Regions from separate parts of the Psychromonas sp. MME2 genome, predicted to be linked through region 1. Evidence: predicted binding sites of a transcription regulator. Region 1 holds the regulator's gene; each other region holds the start of a gene.
What was found. Region 1 encodes sigma-54, which starts transcription at its own class of promoters, with help from an activator protein. Its sites were predicted from a motif close to GTTGGCACGNNNNTNGNNT; they were not measured.

Region 1 (6,318 bases):
ATATCTGTGCGACAACAAGCGAAAATAGCTTGCTATGAGGCCTGCCACGAAATGTATCCCAAAACATCAAACAACTACGACCAATCGTACGCGTAATTGCTATGCTGCCTCTGCCAATCGAACTTATATACGTATTTATCATAAGTTCACCTTTTTTATATCAACAGCAAAATCATCACTCTTGAAATGAAAAGGCACGGGTCCTTCACTTCTACCATGAATAAATTGTTGCAATAATGGATTATCCTTTTGTTCAAGTACAGAATGCGTTGGTCCCTGCGCTATGATTCTTTGCCCTGCCAGAACATAAACCTCATCGGCAATAGACAAGACTTCATGCACATCATGGGAAACAATTATCGATGTTAATCCCAACGATTGATTCAATTGCTTAACTAAGTTTAGCAATACATTCATAGAAATAGGATCTTGCCCTGTAAAGGGCTCATCGTACATAATCATTTCCGGATCTAAGGCGATAGCTCGTGCTAAAGCAACACGACGAGCCATTCCACCAGAGAGCTCTATTGGTTTTAAATCTCTTGCGCCACGTAAACCAACGGCCTCTAATTTCATCAACACTAAGATAGTGAGTAGCGACTCATCGAGCTTACAATGTTCTCGCAGTGGAAATGCAACATTTTCAAATACAGACATTTCATTAAACAATGCACCACTTTGAAATAACATGCCCATCTTTTTTCTTGCTTCGTACAAAGAGTTATCAGAACAGTTATGAATTTCCTTGCCATTAAAAATTATTTCACCGCTATCTAACGCAAGTTGGCCACCAATAAGTTTTAATAGCGTCGTTTTACCGATACCACTTGGCCCTAAAATAGCTGTTATTTTTCCACGTTTAAATTCAAAATTTAAATTATCAAACAATAATCTATCATTTCGAGAGAAACAGAGGTTTTTAATAACAAGATGATTTGAATGTTTCATGTACAACCGTTATCTTTATGGATAGAAAGGTACAGTGTAAGGTTATGAGCATTTTTATACAATTATTTAATAGCCTGAACATAAATTATCATAGCACTGGTATGACCTATTTATGTAATAATGGTATATTGTTGAAAAACAAATAACAATTACACGTTAACACTTTATTTTTCTGACAATAACCGTAACAATGTAGCATCACCACATAACGAATTAAAATTAATGAGATTACTATATTCATTTTATATAGTATCCAGTTATCGATCTAAATATCGGGAAAATCATGGTCACAACACCCTATGGAAAAATTAGCCAATTAAACTATCGCAAAGCAGAAAAAATAAAAATGCTTATCTGCGATGTCGATGGTGTGTTTTCAGATGGCCGAATTTATTTAGGTAACCAAGGTGAAGAGTTAAAAGCATTCCATACCAAAGACGGCTTCGGTATAAAAGCGATATTAAAAGCTGGTATAGATGTAGCGGTGATAACTGGACGACAATCTAAAATTGTCTCTGACAGAATGCAAGCACTTGGCGTACCTTATATATTTCAAGGGCAAGAAGACAAGATAAGTGCCTATCAATCACTATTAATAAAACAAAAATTAACAGCACAAGAAGTTGCCTATATTGGTGATGATGTTGTCGATTTACCCGTCATGCAAGCATGTGGGCTAGGTATTGCAGTAAACGATGCCCATCCTTTAGTGCTGCAACATGCTGATTTAATTACTTATACAAAAGGTGGTTTTGGAGCTGTACGAGAGGTATGTGACCTATTACTACAATGCAATAATCAGTTGCATACAACACAAGGCAAAAGTGAATAAATGAATAAGCGGCAAAGCATTCCATTTATCATATTATTAGTGGCATTTTTAACGTGGCTATACTTGAAACCACAAAAAGAGCTACCGGAAACATCAAAACACCAACCTAGCTATATAGCCTATAATGTCACTAATACTCATTTTGATATTGCGGGACGAAGCGATTATAAATTATATGCAGATAAAGTAATTAATTTTAATGCAACCAATAAAACCCTTTTTGAAAATCCAAGGGTTATTATATACGCTAGAAAAACAGACGACAATGTCCCCTCCATTTGGCAACTAAGCAGTAAAAAAGGGGTGCTTTACAATCAAGACACACTAACGTTAAATGATGATGTATGGCTAAAAAATCTGAGCTTGGATCAATTAGTGCAAACGATGCACACACAAGAGCTAACGATACTATTAGATAAAAAAGAAGTGACCAGCGATCTTTTTGTTAATTGGACTGGGCCGCAAATGAAGCAACAAGGCGTCGGACTATGGGGGTCATTAGAGTCTGAAGAATTTGTTGTCAAAGATAAAATTGAAACGGTATATCTCAATGAAAAAAATTAAATTTAGCATAGCAATCAGCACGTTAATCATCACATTTTCCTGCTTTTCCATTGAGTCTGATTATGAACAGCCGATCCATGTTAGCTCCGTCAGTCAACATGCAAAAATGAAGGAAAATACGGTTGTATTTATTGACAATGTGATATTAACTCAGGGAACGATCAAAATTACCGCAGACAAACTAACGGTCATTCGTGGTGAAAAAGCAAACCAAGAAATAATGATAGCAGAAGGCAATTTAGCGACATTTTATCAAACACAAGATGATGGCAAACCCTTTGATGCCCAAGCCAACACCATTCGCTATGATCTAGCAGAAAGCACCATCACGCTACAGGACAATGCTCAAGTAAAACAACTAGATAGTGAAGTTAATGGTGAAAAAATCGTGTACTCCATCAATAATGAAGAGTTAACGGTGAGCACGGGTCAAGCTGCAACTGATCGTGTTAACACGGTATTTTTACCCGCACAATTTGAAAATAAAAACACATCGACCTCGGACGACAAAACCATAGAAAAAGAAGAATAGATAGAATGGCAGAATTAATTGCACAAGGTTTAGTGAAAAGCTACAAAGGTCGCACGGTAGTTAATGGTGTTAGCTTAACCGTGAAAACAGGTGAAATTGTCGGTTTACTTGGCCCTAACGGCGCGGGTAAAACAACCTCTTTTTACATGGTGGTGGGTTTAGTAAAACAAGATGAAGGTAAAATAACCATTGATGATGAAGATATTTCTCATCATCCCATGCATATTCGAGCACAAAAAGGGATCGGTTACCTCCCTCAGGAGGCCTCTATATTTCGTCGTTTAACGGTAAGCGAAAATATCATGGGCATTTTACAAATTCGTAAAGAGTTAACGGCAGCACAGCGCGAAGATAAGCTAGAGACCCTATTACAAGAGTTTCATATCACCCACATTCGCCACAGCAAAGGGATGAGCTTATCCGGTGGTGAGCGTCGCAGGGTAGAGATAGCCCGAGCGCTTGCTACAGAGCCAAAATTCATATTACTAGATGAACCCTTTGCCGGTGTGGATCCCATTTCAGTTATCGACATAAAAAATATTATTCAGCAGTTGCGTGACCGCGGTTTGGGCGTATTAATTACCGACCATAACGTTCGAGAAACCTTAGATGTCTGCCAACACTCGTACATTGTTAGTCATGGTGAAATTATTGCAGTTGGCACACAGCAAGAAATATTAGAGAATGACCATGTAAAACAGGTCTACTTGGGTGAAGAGTTTAGACTTTAATTAATCACCTTATTTGCGTAAGAGGAAGAGATACTTTGATAAAACAGGGTTTACAATTGAAAATGGGTCAGCAGCTTGCTATGACCCCTCAATTACAACAAGCTATTAAATTATTACAACTCTCTACACTTGATTTACAGCAAGAAATTCAAAATGTGCTGGATGAAAATCCGCTACTTCAACAAGACGATGAAAGTGGTATTGCAGAGGTAAGTAGCGAACAAAAAGATAGTAGCGACATGGACACATCGGAGGCGTTAACTCAACAGGAGTTCTCCGATGATTTGCCTATTGAAAATAGCTGGGAAGAGTCATTCACTGCACCACCAACAACGTCAGTCTCCTCTGGCACAGTCAATTATGAAGGTGAAGATACTGTCTATCAAGGCGAATCTTCAGATACATTACAAGACCACTTAATCTGGCAGATGCAGTTGACGCCATTTACAGATACAGACCAGCTCATTGCTACCGCAATTATCGATTCCATTGATGAATCCGGCTATTTAACCACTAGCTGCAGAGATATCTTAGAAAGTTTAAATGATGAACTAACGGATCTAGAGTTAGATGAAGTGGAAGCGGTACTAAAACGTATCCAACATTTTGATCCGCTTGGTGTGGCAGCTCGGTCCACACAAGAGTGTTTGCAAATACAACTAAAACATCTGTCAGAACAAACACAATGGCGCAGCGAAGCATTAATGATTCTTGATTTGCATATGGATTTACTGGCTAATCGAGATTACCGAACATTAGCAAGAAAAACTAAACTAAAAGAGAGTGAATTAGGTGAAGTAATGCGCCTTATTCAGAGTCTAGAGCCTCGTCCTGGCAATCAACTCGAAGAGAGTAAAGCACAATATATCGTACCCGATGTTTACGTTAAAAAAATTGCAGGGCAGTGGCGTGTTTCTTTAAACCCTGATTGCAATCCACACTTATCGATTAATCAGCAATATGCCGATTTATGTAAATCTAATATCAGTAAAACAGATTCACAATTTATTAAAGGTCACTTACAAGAAGCTAAATGGTTCATTAAAAGCTTAGAGAGTCGAAATGAGACACTGCTAAAGGTTTCCAATTGTATCGTCCAACAACAGCAAGCTTTTTTCGAGTATGGTGATGAAGCAATGAAACCGATGGTGTTAAATGATGTAGCACTAGAGGTTGAAATGCATGAATCAACGATTTCTCGGGTGACTACGCAGAAGTTTATGCACACCCCTAGAGGGATTTATGAGCTCAAATTTTTCTTTTCTAGCCATGTCGCCACTGAAAGTGGTGGAGAGTGTTCATCGACAGCCATTCGCGCATTAATCAAGAAGCTAGTAACAGCAGAATCACCAAATAAACCTTTAAGTGATAATAAAATAACTCAGTTACTCGAAGAGCAAGGTATTAAAGTCGCACGTAGAACCATTGCAAAATATAGAGAATCATTAGGTATACCGCCATCAAATCAGCGTAAACAGTTGCTATAGACTTGATTAAGATTAAAAAATGACTATTTGTTAATAGTCATTCAAGAAGAACCTGCTAGAATTGCGCGCTAATTTTATGGATCGTAAACAGAATATATAATATGAAAATATCGACTTTATTAACTCAAGACTCCGTTTTCAGCAAGGTAAACTGTACAAGTAAAAAAGGCGCACTAGAAAAAATTAGCCATATCGCGGCTGAAAAACTAGGCATTGACGCACAAACGTTATTTAACGATTTAATTGCGCGTGAAAAAATAGGGTCAACGGGGGTCGGAAGCGGCATTGCAATCCCACATGTAAAAATTGATACATCGTTGCCCGCTACAGCCGTTTTTTTACAATGTGATACAGCCATTGATTACGATGCTTACGATGGTAATAATGTCGACCTTTTATTTGCTATTTTTGTTCCTGAAGATAAATGCCAAGAGTACCTAGTTGCACTCTCTGAAATTAGCAAAAAATTATTAGATAAACCATTTCTGCGTCAATTGAGAACGGCAGATTCAGACGAAGCCTTGTTTAAATTACTACAATCAGAGTAGTTAACATAGGACAGAGTCAATAACTAGTTGGGATTAGCATGAAATTAATAATTATTAGTGGACGCTCAGGCTCAGGAAAAACGATCGCGTTACATGTACTTGAAGATTTAGGTTATAACTGCATCGATGGTGTCCCATACCAACTCCTTGAACAATTACTTGATAGCGTTGATCCCAGCAATAATAAAGTTGCGATCAGCTTAGATATTCGCAACTTGCCTCACGACATAGCCGCTATAGAAACGTTGCTTGCTGCATTACAGAATAAAATTGAAGTAGAAATAATTTATCTCGATGCCATGACCAGCGCTTTAATCCGCCGTTATAGTGAAACAAGGCGCCTGCATCCATTATCTAAACGCAAATTATCCTTATCGCAAGCGCTAGACCTAGAACAAGAGCTACTACTTCCCATAAAGAATATAGCCTCATTAACGATTGATACCACAACGTTATCGATTCACAATCTCAACGAACATCTAAAACTTCACTTACAAGGTTCAACTAAAAGTAACTTATTGATTATTTTCCAATCTTTTGGCTTTAAATATAAGGTCCCGGAAGATGCTGATTATATGTTTGATGTACGCTTTTTACCCAACCCTCATTGGATACCAGAACTGCAAGAACACACTGGCCTTGAAAAGCCAGTTAAAGATTACCTGCGTAGCCAGCC
Region 2 (6,318 bases), on a different contig from region 1:
AGTTTTGGCTTATCAGCTTGTCTGCTGGTATCGGCACTTTTTATTGTCACTGCTGCCTTGATCTCTTTGTTACTACCGCAGCAGGCGCAGCCATCTTAATATTGCATAATGATGGTTAATGGGTATATATTGTGCGCCCGCAAATAATTCCTTTTATTGAGATTTTTTATGTTGTTGCTGATCAGCCTATTCGCACTATTTCTTGGCCCAATTACTTACCGCATATTACAGCGTCAATCGGGTTGGATAGACCTGGTTGATGCATTTATATTTGTGACCATCTCCGGTTTAGTCTTATTCCACATTCTTCCAGAGTTATTACACAGTGGTGGTTTAATTGTATTAGTATTAATGGCTTTGGGCATATTAGCACCGAGTTGGATAGAAAAATATTTTCATAAAGCCGCGCATCAAGCACATCAAACAACATTATTTCTGGGTATTTTAGGGCTAATATTGCACGCTAGCATTGATGGTTCAGTGCTTATTTTTGATCCGGATAATCACACCAGTTGGTTACTTGCCCTTGGAGTATTACTACATAGATTTCCCGTTGGCTTAACAATTTGGTGGTTATTACGCCCGCAATATGGCCGTGCACTGCCAATTTTCATTTTAACATGTATGTCCATTGCCACCTTGATTGGTGCCTATTATGCCGATTACTCTTTAGCACAACTAGACGGACAATGGCTAGCTTGGTTACAAGCTTTTGTCATGGGCTCGATTATGCATGTGGTCTTACATCGCCCCTATTTTCATGGGCATGGTCAAGAGACACCCCCATCCGAAAATAAATATGCAGCGGGAATTGGCAGCCTGATAGGTTTGTTAGTGTTAGGCTCCGTTTTATTACCACACTGGCTTGGCTATATTGAACATCATCACGACCATGGTGCTATTGCTACTACCGAAGCACATCATTACGACCATCAACATATCGAAGCAAGCAACGAAGCGCTGCATGATGATCACGACCATCAACATATCGCAACAAGCAACGAAGCGCTACATGATGATCACGACCATCAACATATCGCAACAAGCAACGAAGCGCTGCATGATGATCACGACCATCAACATATCGCAACAAGCAACGAAGCGCTGCATGATGATCACGACCATCAACATATCGCAACAAGCAACGAAGCGCTGCATGATGATCACGACCATCAACATATCGCAACAAGCAATGAAGCGTTGCATGATGATCATGACCATCAACATATCGCAGCAAGCAACGAAACGCTGCATGATGATCACGACCATCAACATATCGCAGTAAGCAACGAAACGCTGCATGATGATCAAGGCAACAAAATAGCAAATAGTGGTGATACCGATGAGCATCGTCAACATAATACAGCACTGACACTAATTAACTTCACCAATATCGCTATGCATAGTGCGCCAATGCTATTGTTGGCATATTTCCTCAGTGCCTTAATGCATTATTTTAAACCTAAGTTTTCGATATTACCGGTTCAAGACAGCCAAACATTCTTTGCTGACTCATTAAAGGGGGTTGCCTACGGTTTACCCCTGCCCATATGTTCTCCTAGTGCAACTAAAATGCACCAACACCTACTTTCCATGGGGGCTAATCAAACCTTTGCCACTGCCTTTTTAATTGCCGCCCCCATTGTAGGATTTGATGCGCTGTTAATTTCGTGGCCATTACTAGGCGAGCAGTTATTACTCTTACGCATCGTTTTAGCCGCACTCTTTGCATTGCTAATTGCATGGGTCATAGGCCGTCATTTTAAATTACAACACACTACATCGGCAGCAAACACGAACCAATGTGAGCACTCAAGCTCACGATTTGTAAATGCTGTGAAGCAAGGTTATCAACACCAGTTAGATCATACAGCCCCATGGGTTTTATTAGGCTGGATGCTGGCAGCAACCCTCTCTGCAGCCTCTGTTTGGGACTTTTTTGGACAAGCTCTTTGGTTACAAGTAATAGTAATGATTGCCGTTGCATTTCCCTTTGCACTCTGTGCCACGGGCATCACACCTGTCATTGCAATGCTATTATTGGCAGGCTTATCACCGGGAGCTGCCATCGCCTTCTTTTTAATTGCACCAACAATCAGTATTGAGCTATTAAAAATGATTCGCCAGCAACAGGGGGTTTTTGCTGCAATGAGTTTAGCGATGCTAATGGTGGGAGGAGCATTTATTATCGGCCTAGGAATCAATCAATATATTGATACGATTTCGTTATCCTGGCTGCAACAGCAGGGCAATTACAGTTGGTGGCAAATTATCAGTTTATGCATTATCTTAACACTCTACTTAAGCTCATTACTGCGCCGTGGAGCACGTAGCTTTATTGCCGAATTAGTTCCTAAAAGCTTTATGAAGATACGTCATAAACACCATTAATCGGCTTAACACTTTTCGAGAGTATTAGAAATGATAAAGCCCCAATATTGGGGCTTTATTTCATTATTTCAGAAGCTAAATTTATGCGTTGTTATTTTTACGACGCAAACCGAATCCGATTAATCCGATACCAAATATAGCTAATGCAGAGGGAGCAGGTACTGCGGCTGCAATACTCTCTTTTGACATCACATCCCAATTTTGGCCATCATTTGTAAATCTCACTGTACTTGGTCCATTACAGCAGCTTTCCGCCCAGTATATTTCCAATAAATGGCTACCAACTGAGATATCAATATCATGTGCTTTCATAACATCGCTATTAGCCCAGTCTGTACTCCACCATAAATCATCGCTTCTATTTGTTAGTAAAAGCCCATCAAGATATAACGCAGCACCATAGTGTGCATCTAATCCAGCTTCAACACCCCAAGTCCCAGTCGCACCTATAGTAAAATCAACTGAAAAATGATTAATGGTATTATTTCCAGTTTTATAAAGCTCAAATGCATCGATAGCGTTCGTTGTAACCGTTGAACTTTGGCTATTCCAAGAGCTAATGAAATCACTGCTATCAATCATAGCTGCATTATCAATCGTTCTTGTTGCAACAGTCATTAGTGACGCAGAAGCATTAGCTGAAATTACCATCGTGGTGGCGAATATTGCGGTAGAGAATACTTTAGAGATATTCATTTATCTTCCTTGAGTTAATTATTTTAAACGTAACGAAGCCTTAAATTGCAAATATCAAGCCAATAAATAAAAACACTTAAATATCAACACAATATAGGCGAACATTAGAATTCAAAAACCATTAGTGTAATTTTTTTCGACATACATGTTGTTTTTTCGGTATTTATTTTACACTTATAATCTATTCTTTATAAAAATCAACAAGCTCCTACGATAATCATTTATTGTTACCCGAAAAGAAAAGCGTGCATATCTTTAACCTTCAGCGTAATAACGTTTTAAAACCGCCATCGCTTCATTCAAAGCTTGCGCTGTTGCAACAGCACCTCCTTTATCGGGGTGATGCCTAGCTAAAAGCTGCCGATATCGTTTTTTAACCATCGCCAAATCACAGGGTTCATTTAACTCAAATAGTGCTAAAGCACTCTGCTTTTCACTATCATCGCTCATTTTCAACCAAAAACTAGCCAGTAAATTATCAACCTCTTCGCCGCTAGTATTATGCAAATTATTTATGTCTAGATAATATGCACGCAACGGATCTCTATTAACTAAACTGGTTGGCTGTTGTGCAATAACACTTTGCGGCAACCATTGAATGTTCAGTGCCTCAATAACAATATAACCTGCTTGTTCAGATCGCAACTGATCTGAAAGCTTATAAAGTGCATGAAATAAAAGAAAATGTTGCTGGAATAAAGCCAAGTTATCAAACGGTAGGTGTTGCTGCTGTTGAAGTTGTTGCTCCTGTAACAGCTTTAATAAATCATACTCTTTGATCCCTTCGGGGTGACTTTTAACAAGTTTTAGCAAAATGCTATTTTGATAATTTATCACTGATTATAGTCATCCCAAGCGCAGGTGGATTGATTAGCTCGCGTTTAATGGAAGAGTTACATCATCAACACTTTGTGAATACTTTAAAACGTTGATGATGATACCAATTCCGGTAAGTATGTGATCTAAATTTTGCGCAGGAAAAACAGCTTAATTCAAGGCGTAATTTGACGTAAATGGTTATTCCCTTTGCGAAAATTACAACGCAGCAGTAAGTTGTTTTAACCAGTAAAATAATTAGCTATTTATCGGAATTGGTATGAGAATATGGCTATTTAAACTGTTCGTGAAAAAAAGCCCATTGCGCTTTAAAAAATTGCGTCGGTTTTTGTTTGAATTGGCTACGAACAAATTGACTCATACGTCCTTCTGCATAGGCAAGTAGCATATTAGCTGCAATAGCCTCATCAACCCCTAACTTACCGCCATCAAGAATTGGTTTCTCTCTTAACACCTGTTTAATTTGCGATTCTAATTTGGAAAATAAATGCTCGATACGTGATTGTAATCGCTCATGTTCACCCAACAATGCATCACCCGTTAAGATACGCGTGATGCCCGGATTTTGTTCTGCGAAACCAAGCAAAAAATACAAGATATGTTCAATACGAATTAACGTTTGCTTTTGCTGATCTTTAATAAGGTTAATTTGTGTAAATATGGTCGTCTCAATAAAATCAATTAACCCTTCAAACATTCTCGCCTTACTCGGGAAATGACGATACAACGCCGCCTCAGAGACACCCACTTCAGCAGCAAGTTTTGCCGTAGTGATACGTTGCCCAGGCTTCCCCTCTAACATAATGGCTAACGCGCGTAAGATATCATCTTTACGGTTTACCTTTTTCTTTTCTGTTTTTGTCACCATTGTTAACAACATCCTTTGTTATTTAATTTGTCCCTGAGTGCCCAAAACCACCTTCCCCACGCGCACTACCATCAAAGCTATCAACCACTTCGAATGTTGCTTGTACCACAGGCAAGAAAACCAATTGCGCTAAACGTTCACCTGGCTGCAAAGTAAAAGCGGTTGCACTGCGATTCCAACAAGAAACCATTAATGGCCCCTGATAATCAGAATCAATAAGGCCGACTAAATTTCCTAATACGATACCGTGCTTATGACCTAAGCCTGAGCGAGGCAATATCGTTGCAGCTAACGTTGGATCTGCAATATGAATCGCGATGCCTGTTGGTATAAGCTGCGTTTCACCCGGAGCTATGCTTATTGGGCTATCAATACAAGCGCGTAAATCCATACCTGCCGAGCCTATTGTGGCATATTCAGGCAATGGAAACTCTTTACCAATACGGGGATCAAGAATTTTTAGTTCAATTTGTTTCATTATATTTCCTATTTTCTTAATCGTTATTCGTCGTAGAATATTGTTGATGAATAACTTCAAGCAATTGCTGGGCAACCTTTTTTTTATCAGCAAGTGTTATATCAAATCGCTGCTTGGCAGCAAACACCGTTAATGCATTTTTTTCACTATTAAAGCCTTGATCAGCTTTAGCTACATCATTAGCTGCAATCAAATCTAAATTTTTACGTTGCAGTTTATCGAGAGCATAAGCTTCTACATTTTCAGTTTCCGCAGCAAAACCGACACAAAATGGGCGATCTAAATGATTTGCGACATCGGCAATAATATCTGGGTTCTTCACTAAATGAAGCGTTAAATTCTCAACTCCAGATTGCTTTTTCATTTTTTCCTGGGCAATCACTTCGGGGCGATAATCGGCGACCGCAGCACAGGCAATAAAAATATCGCAATGGTCAAGAGTCTGCAAACTTGCAGCATGCATATCTAATGCACTTTTAATATCAATTCGATTAATATTAGCCGCACAGGTTAACGCGACGGGACCTGTAATAAGGGTAACATTTGCCCCCATTTTTTGCGCTACCTCTGCCAATGCAAAACCCATTTTTCCCGAACTATGGTTACTGATATAACGAACAGGATCCAACGCTTCTTGTGTCGGACCTGCTGTAATCGTAATATTTACATTTTTAAAAATAGCTTTTTGTGGTGCAAAAAAATCAACCACGAGATCAACTAATTGATGCGCTTCGAGCATTCGACCAGGACCAATATCACCACAGGCTTGTGGCCCTTCTCCCGGCCCCCAAATATGCATGCCGCGCTGAGCCAAAACAGCAATATTCTCCTGTGTAGCAGAGGCGAGATACATCTCCATATTCATCGCAGGAGAAACCGCTATCGGTGCAGGGCTTGCTAAACAAAGCGTGGTTAATAATTCATCGGCAAATCCTGCGCGTAAACGAGCAATAAGGTTCGCCGTTGCCGGAGCAAGTAAAATAAGATCTGCCCATTTCGCAAGCTCAATATGTCCCATACCCGATTGTGCATTAGGATCCAGTAGATC
Region 3 (6,318 bases), on a different contig from region 1:
TCACCAGCCTGAGCCATGGAGTAACTTTGAGCAAATTTATGACTATCATTGGTACGAGTTAATGAAACACCAGTACGTGATGTCGCATTAGCCAATGCATCTTTAAAGTTAATATCACGCGCTTTATATCCAGGGGTATCTGCATTCGCTAGGTTACTCGCCAATATTTCAGAACGTTGGGCACGCACACCTAACGTGTGTTGATGAATACCGAGTGCTTTGTCAAAGTTAATCGCCATAAATTTCTCCTCTCTACGAACAAATGCAAATAGTAGGCCAAAAATTATTAAATGGGATTTTTTTCAATTATTTTATGAGTTGGTATGGCAACATCGCCATACAAGATGAATAAACAAAACTTACAGTAGGGGGAAGTAAAGTGAGTCGGTTAATAAACGATTCATTTGCGGCTGTCGTCGCGAGCAAAGTGGCAAAAATTGCCTCTTCATAATGAAAGAGGCAATTTTAATTATTTAAGTTTATAAATGATGCCGGGATTACAACGTATCATATCGAAACGAGGCGTTAAGCCCGTTATTGATTCAGAAGCCCCCAGAATTAAATATCCACCTGGATTTAAAGCATTAGCAAACTGATTTAATATCTTAGATTTAACATCTGCTGAAAAATAGATAAGGACATTACGGCAAAAAATGACATCAAACTTACCTAGCAGTGCATAGCTATCAAGCAAATTAAAATTTCTAAAGCTGGTCAATTTTTTGACATCTGCTTTAACTTGCATTTTAGCCGAGCCATCTTTAAGCGGTTCAAAAAACTGTTTTTTACGCTCTGGAGATAAACCACGTGAAAGTGCTAATGTGTCATAAACACCGCTGTTACACTGTTGCAGCATTGTATTAGAGATATCCGTGCCAATTATTTGCACATTCATGCCTAATATAGACTTCGCTTTTTGATACTCAATGGCGGTCATTGCTATCGAATAAGCTTCTTGCCCCGATGAACTCGCTGCAGACCAAATTTTAATACTCTTTTTATTGGCTAGTATTTCTGGGAATATTTTTTGTGGCAACAACTCAAAAGGATACTTATCACGAAACCACAATGTTTCATTAGTCGTCATTGCATCAATAACGGCGGTTCTCAATGATCTATTCTTATAACTCATTGATTGATTGATTAATTCAGTCAGTGATTGAATTGAAAATTGAGCCATCAAAGGGATTAATCGACTTTTTACAAGGTATTGCTTATTTTCCCCGAGAACGATACCACATTGTTGCTCAAGAAAATTAGAAAACTGCTTATAAATATCGTCAGAAAGGGATCTCACAAATAGTATCTCACTTATTAATATTATTTATCTAAGTTAGTAGAAACGTTGCACTGCTAAAGCTAATTCATCGGGATTAAATTTAGCAATAAAATCATCGGCCCCAACTTTCTCAACCATTGATTGATTGAAAACACCACTTAATGAAGTATGCAGAATAATATGTAATCCACATAAATCAGGATCTTTTTTAACCGCAGCGGTTAATGTGTAGCCATCCATTTCTGGCATTTCTACATCAGAAATCATTAAAGCGTAACGGTCCGTAACAGGTTGTGTTTTGGATACTTCCTTGAGCAAATCCAGCGCCTCTTTACCATCTTTAACTAAATCACATTCAAAACCAAGTGTTGATATCGCTTTTTGAATCTGTTTACGCGCAACGGTCGAGTCGTCAGCGACTAAAATGCGTTTATTCATCGCTTTTTCAGATATACCCTGTGCAATAATATCCGCATTAACTTCAGCATTAACGGGCGCAATTTCATCTAACACTTTTTCAACATCTAAAATCTCAATTAATGTTCCTTCTATATCCGTAACTGCGGTTAAATAATTTGAACGGCCAACACCATTAGGAGGCGGCAACACATTTTCCCAGTTAATATTTATAATGCGCTCGACCGAGCCCACTAAAAACCCCTGAATTGAACGATTATACTCTGTGATGATAATAAAGCGCTCTTCAACGTTATCGATAGCGCGTCCACCTGTCGCCAAATTCAGATCAATAACAGAAATAGTTTGTCCTCGTATATGAGCGACACCACGAATGGAAGGATGTAATTTAGGAAGCATTGTCAAAGGTGGGCACTGTAAAACTTCTTTTACCTTGAATACGTTAATCCCATAACGTTGAATTCCACCCAATTTAAATAAAAGCAACTCAAGACGATTTTGCCCCACCAATTGTGTTCTCTGATTCACAGAGTCTAAAATGCCGGCCATGTTTAAATCCTTTTTGTTATAGTGCTTAGCAAAAACAAGTAGTTTTATAATGAAGGGAAATCCATTAAACTAAGTTTCTTAATTAAGCAATAAATAAATAATCAACGAATAAGGTGAATATTTTGATACGTTTTTTCCTCATCTTGCTTATTATAAACTGTTCGTATAGTTTCGCTGAGAGCAATTACAGAAAAAAGATAGAAAATTTTGCAGAATCCATTATTTCATCCAAATATGATACTTCATACGATACAAACACCAAACAGAAATTGCAAATTAACATTTCCCCAATTGATAATCGTCACAACTTTATCCCCTGTGCAAGTGAATTGATTGGGGAGGTTATCGGTGACACCTTGAAAAAAAATACAGCGGTAAAAATCACCTGTACAGATCCAAAGCCATGGACAACCTATGTCAGAGCACAGGTTAAGATATTAATACCGAGAGTAATGACAAGCACGTCACTGATCAAGGGCAATAGATTAACAGCCGATAATATAAAATTAAGCTATGTGACTAAATATCAAGCCAAAAATGGTAGTTTCGATGAATTAAGCGTACTTATCGGCACGCGATTAAAACGTAATCTATCTAACGAAAAAATAATCACCGAAAGAGACGTCTGTTTTGTTTGCAAAGATGACAAGGTAGTGATCAAAGCAAATAACAAAGGGCTACTAATAAAAACTTCAGGTATTGCTTTAAATGATGCTAATATTGGAGGCACTGTAAGAGTTAAAAATTCACGCACACAACGAATAGTTGTTGGGACAGTATCAGGGCTAAAGGAAGTTCAAGTGTCTTTCTAATTTTTTGTAATTTAGTACTCAAGAAATTATAAATACGGCCGATAAGTTAAATATGTAGTACTTTAAGGATAGGATCATGAGTATAAATATAAATCGATCAGGCGTACAAAAAAACATCATTGTTGAGCAAAATAAGGCACAAAAACAACAATCTTTAGGTGAACAATCCCAAACAACAAGTGCGAGTAGCAAAGATTCCGTGCAGTTAACTTCACAAGCGTTGAATTTAAATAAACTAGAAAAACAATCATCTTCGGAGCCTCAAGTGAATAAACAACGAATTGAATCTCTTAAAGCTGCAATTTTGAATGGTGATTACAAAATCAATACCGAACGCTTGGCTGAAAAATTAAGTAAATTTGAAGGTGACTTTAGTAAAGCATTTAGCTAATAATCGATAGTGGAAGATATTTAAATGCTAGCAGAGCAATTACAGCAACAACTGACCCTAATTAATACCTTACAATCAATCCTCGAGGCGGAAACTACCTGTCTCAAAGAAAAAAATTTTTCTTCATTAAAAGAAATTTTGTCTGACAAACAAAATGCCTTGCAACAGATCGCCTCAATCGATGACAGCTTGATAAAAAACGGCTTACAAAAAGCCCTAGCGGAAAATGAAAAGTTACAACAGTTAAAACAAGAAATCGATAAACAGCTTCGCTCATGCAAAAAAAGTAACGACATTAATGGCCAACTAGTCACATTGAGCATGAAAAGCAATAAACATTTAATGCAGATTTTAAAACAAGAAACGGGCAAAAACAGCGTCACTTATAATAACAAGGGCTCCCTGACAAGTGCATCTCTGTTAGGTCAAGATATTAAGGCATAAACAACGAGCAATATTTATTTACCTCTATACCACACGACCTAGCCAACAACACGCAAACTAATAAAACACTTGCTGTTCAACATTAACGGCAGGCTCTTGCTTACTATAGCTAATACCTGACTCCTTTAATAATGAGACGCTACGCATATCCAATGCAAGTTCTGTAATATAGAGATCCCCTTCATGATAACTTTTTAGCACCTTCGCCCCTCTGACCAAACCGTTCACTTGCGCTTGAATCAAATCGTTAAGCAAACGTGAGCCATTGACTGCATTTTCCGAACTCAATAACACACCATAGATTTGTTCCGCCAACTCTTTATAAGCCTCTAATTTAGAAGCCTTAATTGCATTCAACATTTGCAGATCAAAGGATTCACCTTGCTGCGCGGCAATTGGAGCATAACCGATAGAAGTCATAATGTATGGCTGATCATTACTACTAAACAGCATATTCTGTTGCTGACCATTGGTTTTCGCACAGGCACTTAACAACAAGATAGCGACAACCATTAAGAGCGAAGAGATGAAACGATTAATCCCATGTGACATAATAATATTCCTTACTTTGTGTTTCTTGCAGAGTTAATCATACAAAGCAAAAATCGAGCCACTTAAAAGCATAATCCTAGTTTCATTTTACAATCTGTACTAATTTCAAACTTTTATCACTTAATGTACTATTACGTGAGATATATTTTTTTCTTGATAATCATAATTCCCACCAACAAACATATTATTAGGGAGAAAAGCACTACTAGTCGATTCAACCAAATTATTGTTAGCGTTAACAATGCGAATGTTTAGCATCACCCCTTCTTCATTACGAGACATTGTACCTGTCAAAATTCTGTTAACATCTATGTCTTTATTCAACCTTTTCCAATCGCGTGTTAACGCAAATTCACCCTCAGGGGTTAACTGAATATTGCCAGTTATTTTAAAGTCAACAATGGGAATATGACGAATATGCAATTCATGGATAAACTGCTCTGAGATAGTTTGCCCTAGCCAGTTGGTGGTTTGATGGTTATGTAGATCAACAATAGATGTCAAGGCGATTGCCTGATGACGAGATGTCGAAGGGAGATTAATAATAAGTTGCTCTGCCATATCGCTGACGACTTCAGAAAGAACAAAAGATCGCTCACCAACAAAGGAAGTTATATCCGAGTTGCTATTATTATTCACTATACTCGCATTAACCTCCCCTAAAGCAGCATCACTATTCGCTGAAGAACGAGCAATATAATAATAGAGATGATCATCTTTGCTAACGCTGCGAGTATTTACAACGGCAGTCGTTTCTATATTACGTGCCGCGCTTGTTTGCTCGGGAGCTGTTGACGCACATCCCTGTAATAACAAGGCAGCCCCTGCCAGTACCAATAAATTATTCATTCTTACCTACCTTGGACAGATTTAACTTTCATAGAAGGTATCGGCAACAGGGCAAAAAGCTTTAGTAAACTTTATCATCCAAATTTATTTAAAATATTGGTTCGAAAATTGCTTAATATAATGACAGGTTTATTTTTTAAGTTAAAGGTTCTCTATGTTAAAATATATACTTTTCACTTTGGCTTTATGCTGCTGCAGTGTCAATGCAAAGCTATTTACGTCATCCGGAGAAGCTTTTATTATTAAGCAGGATATCGATAGCGCCCGAGATGTGGCGATCAAAGAGGCGCTAAAAAATGCATTAATTTATTCTGGGGGGCCAATATCCATTCTGCAGCAAGTCAACAATGGGGTGTTAGTTGAAAATAAATTGGTATTTAACAGTAAAGGCGAAATTAATTCACTAACCATCATCGATGAAAATGTAAAAGAAGATAAATTAATGGTCACTATCAGTGTCGATATTGAACTCTCACATAATAGTTGCCAAGGAGCCCAGTATCCAAAATCGATCGCCATTACACGTTTTAAATTAAACAATCCCAATCATGCCGTTGACGGCCAGATACACACCATTAATAAGCAAATAACGCAAACGTTATTTAACCGCTTAAAATTATCACCTCAACAGTTAGATGTTAGAGAATTAATCGATATTCCGGTCCGATTAGGGCAACATTATAGCCTGCAAAATATCTCTAATACTCTATCAACGATGGCAACACAAACCGATAGCCAATATATTTTTTACGCCGAGATCAATGATCTATCCGTTGATTTTGACAGCAAAAATTCGATTAACTATTGGCTTGTTGACCCACTACGAAATTTTTATATGACCGTTTATCTCTATGATGCTCTACAGGGGACCCTTGTCATGAGCAAGCAATATCGCACCGAAGCTAAATGGGAATATGGTATGCATGAAAGTGCTGATTTACAGAGTAAACTGTTTTGGCAAAGGGAGTATGGGCAAGCAATTATTAACCTGCTCGCTAATGTTAATGAAGATATCAATAAACAAT
Region 4 (6,318 bases), on a different contig from region 1:
AATAGAGTCAATGGGGGCAACCAATAGCACTTACCGAGACAAGTCGACCAATGCATTACAACAACTAAAAATTATCATAAATACACTATGGTGCACTAACAACTTTAGTTTAGAGCTCATCGCTCACTTATTTGGTATTTCAGAACGCACCGTACAGCGTATATTTACCGAAAGCGGAGACACCTTTAGAAACTATATCAATAACTTAAAAGTAGACCAAGCAAAGCAACTACTTTTACAGGGATTTAGCGTAACTCAAACGGCAGAGAAGTTACAATACACAGAGCCCGCCAACCTTTCTCGCGCAATAAAAAAACAGACTGGCTTATCACCAATGCAATATATCAATCAACATGCTCGTGATTACACTCCGGAACTGCAATAGCCAATAATATTATAAAATATTACATGGCATACAATGTCGCAAAATGATAGGGACAGTATTGCCCTTCCCACGTAAAATTCTGAAATATACAAACATTATAATTTTGTTCAGGAGTCTATATGTTTAAAAAAACTTTACTTGCTAGCGTGCTCGCTGTCAGCGCATCAGCCAATGCTATCACGACTGAAACACGTCAAGCGTACAGCAAAGATTTTGGCATGGTTAGCTTCATGTATCCAAGCGAACAAGCTTCATGGTACTGGAAAAACCTTGATCAAGTGATGCCAACCGCCTCGGTTAAAAAAGCGGGTATTGCAAAACCACTTGAAAGAGATTACATCTCAGCAAGTAAAGTAAATAACGCGACTTTTAATGATACAAAATTAACTGAGATAATGAATGGTGAAAACCCAGCTGTAAACTCAATGATGATTGTGAAAGATGGCAAGGTTATTTTTGAAAAAAACAACATTCCTGCAAATACAAAACATGTATGGATGAGTAACGCCAAAGCTATCGCGGGTCTACTTGTCGCGATGTTAGAAGCTGAAGGTAAGCTTGATGTACAAAAACCACTTAAACAGTACATCCCTACACTAAACGGTAAAGATTGGGGTGACATTGCAATTATCGACGTATTAAATATGCAATCAGGTATGGATCATGAAGAGAATGATGCGGCACGTGCCAACCCTAACTCTTGGATCACTAAAATGATGTTCGCAGAAACGGGGGAAGCACCAAACTATTACGATACGTTAATTAACATTCCAAAAGCAAAAGCGCCAGGCCAAGCATTTGAATACAGCTCTGCTAATACGCAAATGCTAGGTTTACTGATTGCAACAATTGAAAACAAAACCTTATCGGAAGTGTTTGAAGAGCGCGTTTGGTCAAAAGCGGGCATGACTGGCGATGGTTACTTCTCAATGACACCTGATGGTCATGAAGTGATTCACGGCCTATTCAATTCTAACATCGAAGACATGGCTCGTTTTGGCATGTTATTTACCGATTCATGGTCAGCAACCGCTGAAAAGCAAATCATTCCTAGCGACATGGTGAAACATATTCAGAAATCGGTAAAACCAGGCGTTTACAAAGTAAGCCCTGCACACGTTGGTTTTATTGGCATGTTCCCTGATGAACCAATTGGTGGCAGCTACCAATTTGATGCGGTGTTTGCAGATGGAGATATCTACAAAGGCGGTATGCGTGGACAGGGTCTATACATCTCACCTAATAAAAATATCGTTGCCGTATGGTTTAGTAACCGTATCGAAGGTAACAACGTAGCAGGCTACATTCGTAACTTTGTAAAAGAAGAAATTAAATAACCTGTTTATCCGCCTGTATTGCATTCAAAAATAAAATACAGGCACTACCTTATCAAGTTCGCGGCATCTATATCTTTTATTTGATTGCACTGCGATAGAAGTTAAAAGTGCAAAAAGCAAGATCTACTCCCATGCCCCCTCGATTTATCTCTGAGCACGGGGTGTCCTGTACAGTTCCCAGATTAACTTATTTTGAATCGGCGAGTCGATAATCCAATTAAAGCAAGAGCAAAAATCGCCAGCGTTGCAGGCTCTGATACGATAATTTTCGTATTCGTGTAGCTAATATTATCTATTGCGCCTGAACCATGTAGCTTGATTTGCATTGAGTAAATTCCTGATATACCGAAATCGAGTCTTGCCCATTGGTTGTCACCACCAGTAAAGGGAGTGTAAAAAGTATTTGCTGATATTTCTTCGCCGTTAATATCAAATAAAGAAACTAAAGTATTGCTATTCGTTTCTTGACTTTCAATATCGAAAAAATCAATGCTGTTCAGGGTAACCGCTTCAGAAAAATCAATATTAAAGTAACCGGCCGCTCTTCTACCTTCATCATCAGGATTTGTACAGGTTAATGCATTACAAGTACTGGGATTTTCATGAAGAATTAACACATTACCAGGGCTAAGATCTCCTAGACTTGAGTTATTAAAGAAAGGAGCAGCAAGATCACTATCACCACCAGTATAATTATTTGTATCAAATATCACCGCTAGGTTATCTGCATTACGAGCAACATTTACCCCGTTAAAGGTAACACCATGAGACAAGCTATATTCATTGTCGATAATTGTCCCCGCAGCATATTTATCAAAGTTGATAATGCCACTTGTTGCGAAAGGAGAAGTAACAGCGAATAAAGCGGTTAAGAAGATAGTTTTAATGCAATTCATAATTTTCCAATAATAGTAATATTTATTTATGTGCCTGACTTATTAAGTCAAACCATCAAAGCAAAAAACAAGCCAACTTAAATAATCTATTTTTAAACATGCACTTATATTGATTTATTGATACATCGCCTTCTATGTATGTAAAGTAATTCGACTAATGTAAAACAAGGTTTAGCCCTGATGACTTCTCATAACTATGCATTTACAAATAAGTAAGCAACAAACGACAACAAACGGGGCATCCATGTATTTTACTTCATAAAGATAAACCCACGTTCAACGAGGAAATGCCTAAGTTACAAAACACCGTTTTGAAATACATGGTGAACTTCCTACACCTAATTGAACGTGGCATATTATTTTTAGTCAAAAAAGTATGGGTATTCTCTAGTACTATTATGTTTATTTTTCGAGTGCCACCACCTCACCACTCAGCGCAACTCCTGCCATAATGGCTCCTGCACCACATTGAAAGGTCTCGTTGCTTGAGGTGAGATTGTTTTTATAATTTGATTTGATATTTACTACCGCATTTCCACCTTCTTTTATCGCTCGGTCTTTTAGAGAAATCATGGCAGAAAGGAAAACCCAATTGCACGCTTCTTCATCTGTTTTATTGAAAGCGTTTGTTTTTTTCCTAGTTTTAAATTCACCTAATTCTTTGAGAGCTTTGCCGTAACTCTGTTCGCCAAAGTAGAATGAAACTTCAGAGCCTAATTTAGATTTAGCCACTTCAGAACTCATTGCCTTTGTAATAGAATAATTACCCACATCATCTCTAGCAAAAGTGCTTGATGAGAAAAAAACTAGTGATGAAAGCGCTAGAGTTGTTAATTTTTTCATTGCTATAAATTCCAAAATAGGTTGATTATGACTAGAGCATAACGAGGCTATACAATTTCTCATTGTCAGCCTGATTGTATTAAATAAAAAAACACAGTAATTCATAATCTATTGATATTCAAATAAATATTCTGTTTAAAAAATAATAGGTTCAAGCCTAGAGTGCATGTATACGCACAATTCAAACAAGGGCTTTAAAACAGCTAACAGCTAACAGCTAACAGCTAACAGCTAACAGCTAACAGCTAACAGCTAACAGCTAACAGCTAACAGCTAACACGTTGATTTTCTTTATTTCAATTTATGGGTGTCCAGCCTTTTGTTTCAGCAGGTCATGGGCGTATTGAAACGAGGATATGTGAGCAATTATTAATTGATAAAAAATGGTTGGCCAAGGAATATCGTTGGTCAGGCTTAAACAGTCTTATTAAAATAACCGCACAAGTACATGAAAAAAGTACAGGCAAAGAAACAGAGGAAACACGTTGGTACATTAGTTCATTGCAGTTAGGTGCAGAGCAAGCGTTAGGCGCAGTGCGTGATCATTGGCAAGTTGAAAGTATGCATTGGGTACTTGATATGACATTTAGAGAAGATGAGTCACGTATACGTAAAGGACGAGGACCATTAGCCTTTAACGTTATGAGAAAAATGGCAATGGCCTTATTCAAACAAGATAAAAGTAAATCGGCCAGTATGGCTGCGAAACAGAAGATGGCAGGGCTAGATGATAAATACCGCTCAACCTTGTTGGAGAGCGGGATTAAAATGCGCTAGCCGTGTCCCCACCCCAAGAAAACGTCAAAAACAAAACAAAACAAAACAAAACAAAAAAGTTCAACCAAAAAACCAAAAACATCAACCAATATCACGAATTCATTATTAAACACTCTGTTTTTGTGATATTTCCTTTGCATTTTACAACTGTTTAATAATTAAGCGTTTTTTAATGCTAGATTTGCATCCGAATAAAATATAACAAGGAGACTATTTTATGTTGAAAAAATCACCACTTACAATGATAACGAAGCAGTTATTTCCCCCCTTTCAGCAGCAGTATTCATGACTCTTCTGACAAGCCATAGCGTCTTTGCGGAAAACTTCTCTGCATATAATGCAGCACAGTTGTCAGAACACCTTCAGGCAGCTGTTGATAATGGCGATAGTAAAGATACGATTACAATTTTTGGTACCATTACGACATCACAACAATTCGACATCCAATCACCTGTAACAATTCAAGGTGCACCAGGTTTTCGTGTCAGCCGTATAGTGCGTACTTCAACTGATGCTTTTCAACCACTATTTAACATTCAAAGCAGTAATGTAACTATTCAAAATTTATTAATGTTTGATAGAAATGGTCAAAACGAAAATACTCAAGTTGCTGCAGATGCCGGCAATGACCACTCTAACGCACGTTTAATTAATATTCCCTATGAAGATGCTTATCAACAAATTAGCAATATTACCATTACCAACAATACCTTTGAAAACACTCCGGTTGGCGTTGCTTCTTCAGGGCTCATTCCTCGAAATTTAACGATTACCAATAATGATTTTAACAAGGTAAACCGTAGTGTTGAATTATTGCGTGATGTTGGTCGTGTGCACCACGTACTCGATGTGAGTGCCGATAATGTCGTATTAAATGGCGGAACCATCAACATCTCAAATAATCGTGTGACTGGTAATCGTATTCGCCTAGGATTCTCTGTTGATGCAGGCAATGATGGTATATATGTACCGCCTAGTTTTGAAAACATTCCATTTTTTGATGCTAGTGCACGTGCATTATTTAGTGATCGCCCAGTGGTGTTTACCAATAGCTCAACAATTAATGCGAATAGTATCGCGGGTGCGAATGAATTTGGTATTGCACTTGCGACGGTTGCTAACATTACTGTTGCAGGAAACTGGGTTGCAACAGCGGAAGACGATATTTGGTCTGATGATGCGAGTATTGAAAATAACTTTACAGCAGGCATCAATGTTGAGCATAACAGTGAAAATATTGTTGTCGATGCTAATACGATTGTGGTTGGTACAACGGGTGGATTTGCAACAGGTATTAATGTGCTAGGTTTCCAAGACCATGAAGCACCACTTAATCATGCACAGGCAAGTAGAAATATTTCTCTTGTGCGTAATACCTTTGAAGGGACAGGGCAAAATACTATTTTAGCATTTGGTTATGAAAACTTATTAGTGCAAGATAACGATGCTTCAGACTTTATAACGCGCAACCCTTATTCGGTGAACGCTTCTTTCTATACTATCCCTTGTGGTATAGGTACAAGTACAGCTTCAGGTAATACTAATATTTTCTTTAATCAAAGCAGTTTTGATGGTAACGGCAATGCTCCTCAGTTTTATGACGCTCATGGTAATGTTATTGACTCACCAGTTTGTAACTGAGTTTACTATAGCTTAATCACTTTAATGAAGAGCAACATTTGCGTAGCTCTTCATTGAACCCGCTTTTCAAATGACGTAAAACACTAAGATCAGGCTAATTACAGACACTAACAATCCACGCAGTGAATACACCTCGAATACCAATTTATCTCGACACACAGAGTACCCCTAGCAGTTTCATTGAATTAAGGCATTCTGAAAAAAGCATGTAAAACAGAAGATAGTTTGATGATGATTAGCTTTTTATTAGTTGTGGTGGCTAATAAACTCGCTAACTTTCATCAGGCAAGAACGGGGACAGCCACATCTTATACTTTATAAAAATATGGGAGTTGAGATCGAGGACATCCATATCTTTTGCTTTAATAAAAAGCAAACGCAGCAAACTGCCCCGATACATTGATTAAAAACAGATCAATATTACGTTGATAAAAGGTTA

Region 2: a site for sigma-54 is predicted at 3,133-3,151, ahead of AB1A03_RS01335 (CCXG family PEP-CTERM protein). Genes of this name have one in related genera too.
Region 3: a site for sigma-54 is predicted at 4,489-4,507, ahead of AB1A03_RS06830 (LPP20 family lipoprotein). Genes of this name have one in related genera too.
Region 4: a site for sigma-54 is predicted at 2,677-2,695, ahead of AB1A03_RS14885 (PEP-CTERM sorting domain-containing protein). Genes of this name have one in related genera too.

Annotation. Positions count from the first base shown of each region.
Region 1 covers NZ_JBEWXI010000012.1:201,457-207,774, reverse strand. Annotated here, with positions in the region: gene mlaE (lipid asymmetry maintenance ABC transporter permease subunit MlaE) at 1-142, opposite strand, end outside; gene AB1A03_RS11245 (ATP-binding cassette domain-containing protein) at 139-948, opposite strand; gene kdsC (3-deoxy-manno-octulosonate-8-phosphatase KdsC) at 1,232-1,780, shown strand; gene lptC (LPS export ABC transporter periplasmic protein LptC) at 1,781-2,344, shown strand; gene lptA (lipopolysaccharide transport periplasmic protein LptA) at 2,331-2,876, shown strand; gene lptB (LPS export ABC transporter ATP-binding protein) at 2,882-3,607, shown strand; gene AB1A03_RS11220 (RNA polymerase factor sigma-54) at 3,646-5,094, shown strand; gene ptsN (PTS IIA-like nitrogen regulatory protein PtsN) at 5,196-5,642, shown strand; partial or broken gene rapZ (RNase adapter RapZ) at 5,681-6,318, shown strand, end outside.
Region 2 covers NZ_JBEWXI010000002.1:207,264-213,581, forward strand. Annotated here, with positions in the region: gene arsJ (organoarsenical effux MFS transporter ArsJ) at 1-99, shown strand, start outside; gene AB1A03_RS01330 (permease) at 169-2,391, shown strand; gene AB1A03_RS01335 (CCXG family PEP-CTERM protein) at 2,473-3,087, opposite strand; gene AB1A03_RS01340 (DNA-J related domain-containing protein) at 3,343-3,924, opposite strand; gene slmA (nucleoid occlusion factor SlmA) at 4,196-4,792, opposite strand; gene dut (dUTP diphosphatase) at 4,815-5,273, opposite strand; gene coaBC (bifunctional phosphopantothenoylcysteine decarboxylase/phosphopantothenate--cysteine ligase CoaBC) at 5,287-6,318, opposite strand, start outside.
Region 3 covers NZ_JBEWXI010000006.1:188,311-194,628, reverse strand. Annotated here, with positions in the region: gene flgB (flagellar basal body rod protein FlgB) at 1-239, opposite strand, end outside; gene AB1A03_RS06855 (CheR family methyltransferase) at 470-1,297, opposite strand; gene AB1A03_RS06850 (chemotaxis protein) at 1,334-2,245, opposite strand; gene flgA (flagellar basal body P-ring formation chaperone FlgA) at 2,602-3,057, shown strand; gene flgM (flagellar biosynthesis anti-sigma factor FlgM) at 3,134-3,448, shown strand; gene AB1A03_RS06835 (flagella synthesis protein FlgN) at 3,473-3,892, shown strand; gene AB1A03_RS06830 (LPP20 family lipoprotein) at 3,950-4,444, opposite strand; gene AB1A03_RS06825 (FlgO family outer membrane protein) at 4,565-5,293, opposite strand; gene AB1A03_RS06820 (flagellar assembly protein T N-terminal domain-containing protein) at 5,448-6,318, shown strand, end outside.
Region 4 covers NZ_JBEWXI010000014.1:43,869-50,186, reverse strand. Annotated here, with positions in the region: gene AB1A03_RS14895 (helix-turn-helix domain-containing protein) at 1-385, shown strand, start outside; gene AB1A03_RS14890 (serine hydrolase domain-containing protein) at 505-1,722, shown strand; gene AB1A03_RS14885 (PEP-CTERM sorting domain-containing protein) at 1,905-2,618, opposite strand; gene AB1A03_RS14880 (excinuclease) at 3,021-3,461, opposite strand; partial or broken gene AB1A03_RS14875 (ISAs1 family transposase) at 3,783-4,238, shown strand; gene AB1A03_RS14870 (right-handed parallel beta-helix repeat-containing protein) at 4,524-5,879, shown strand.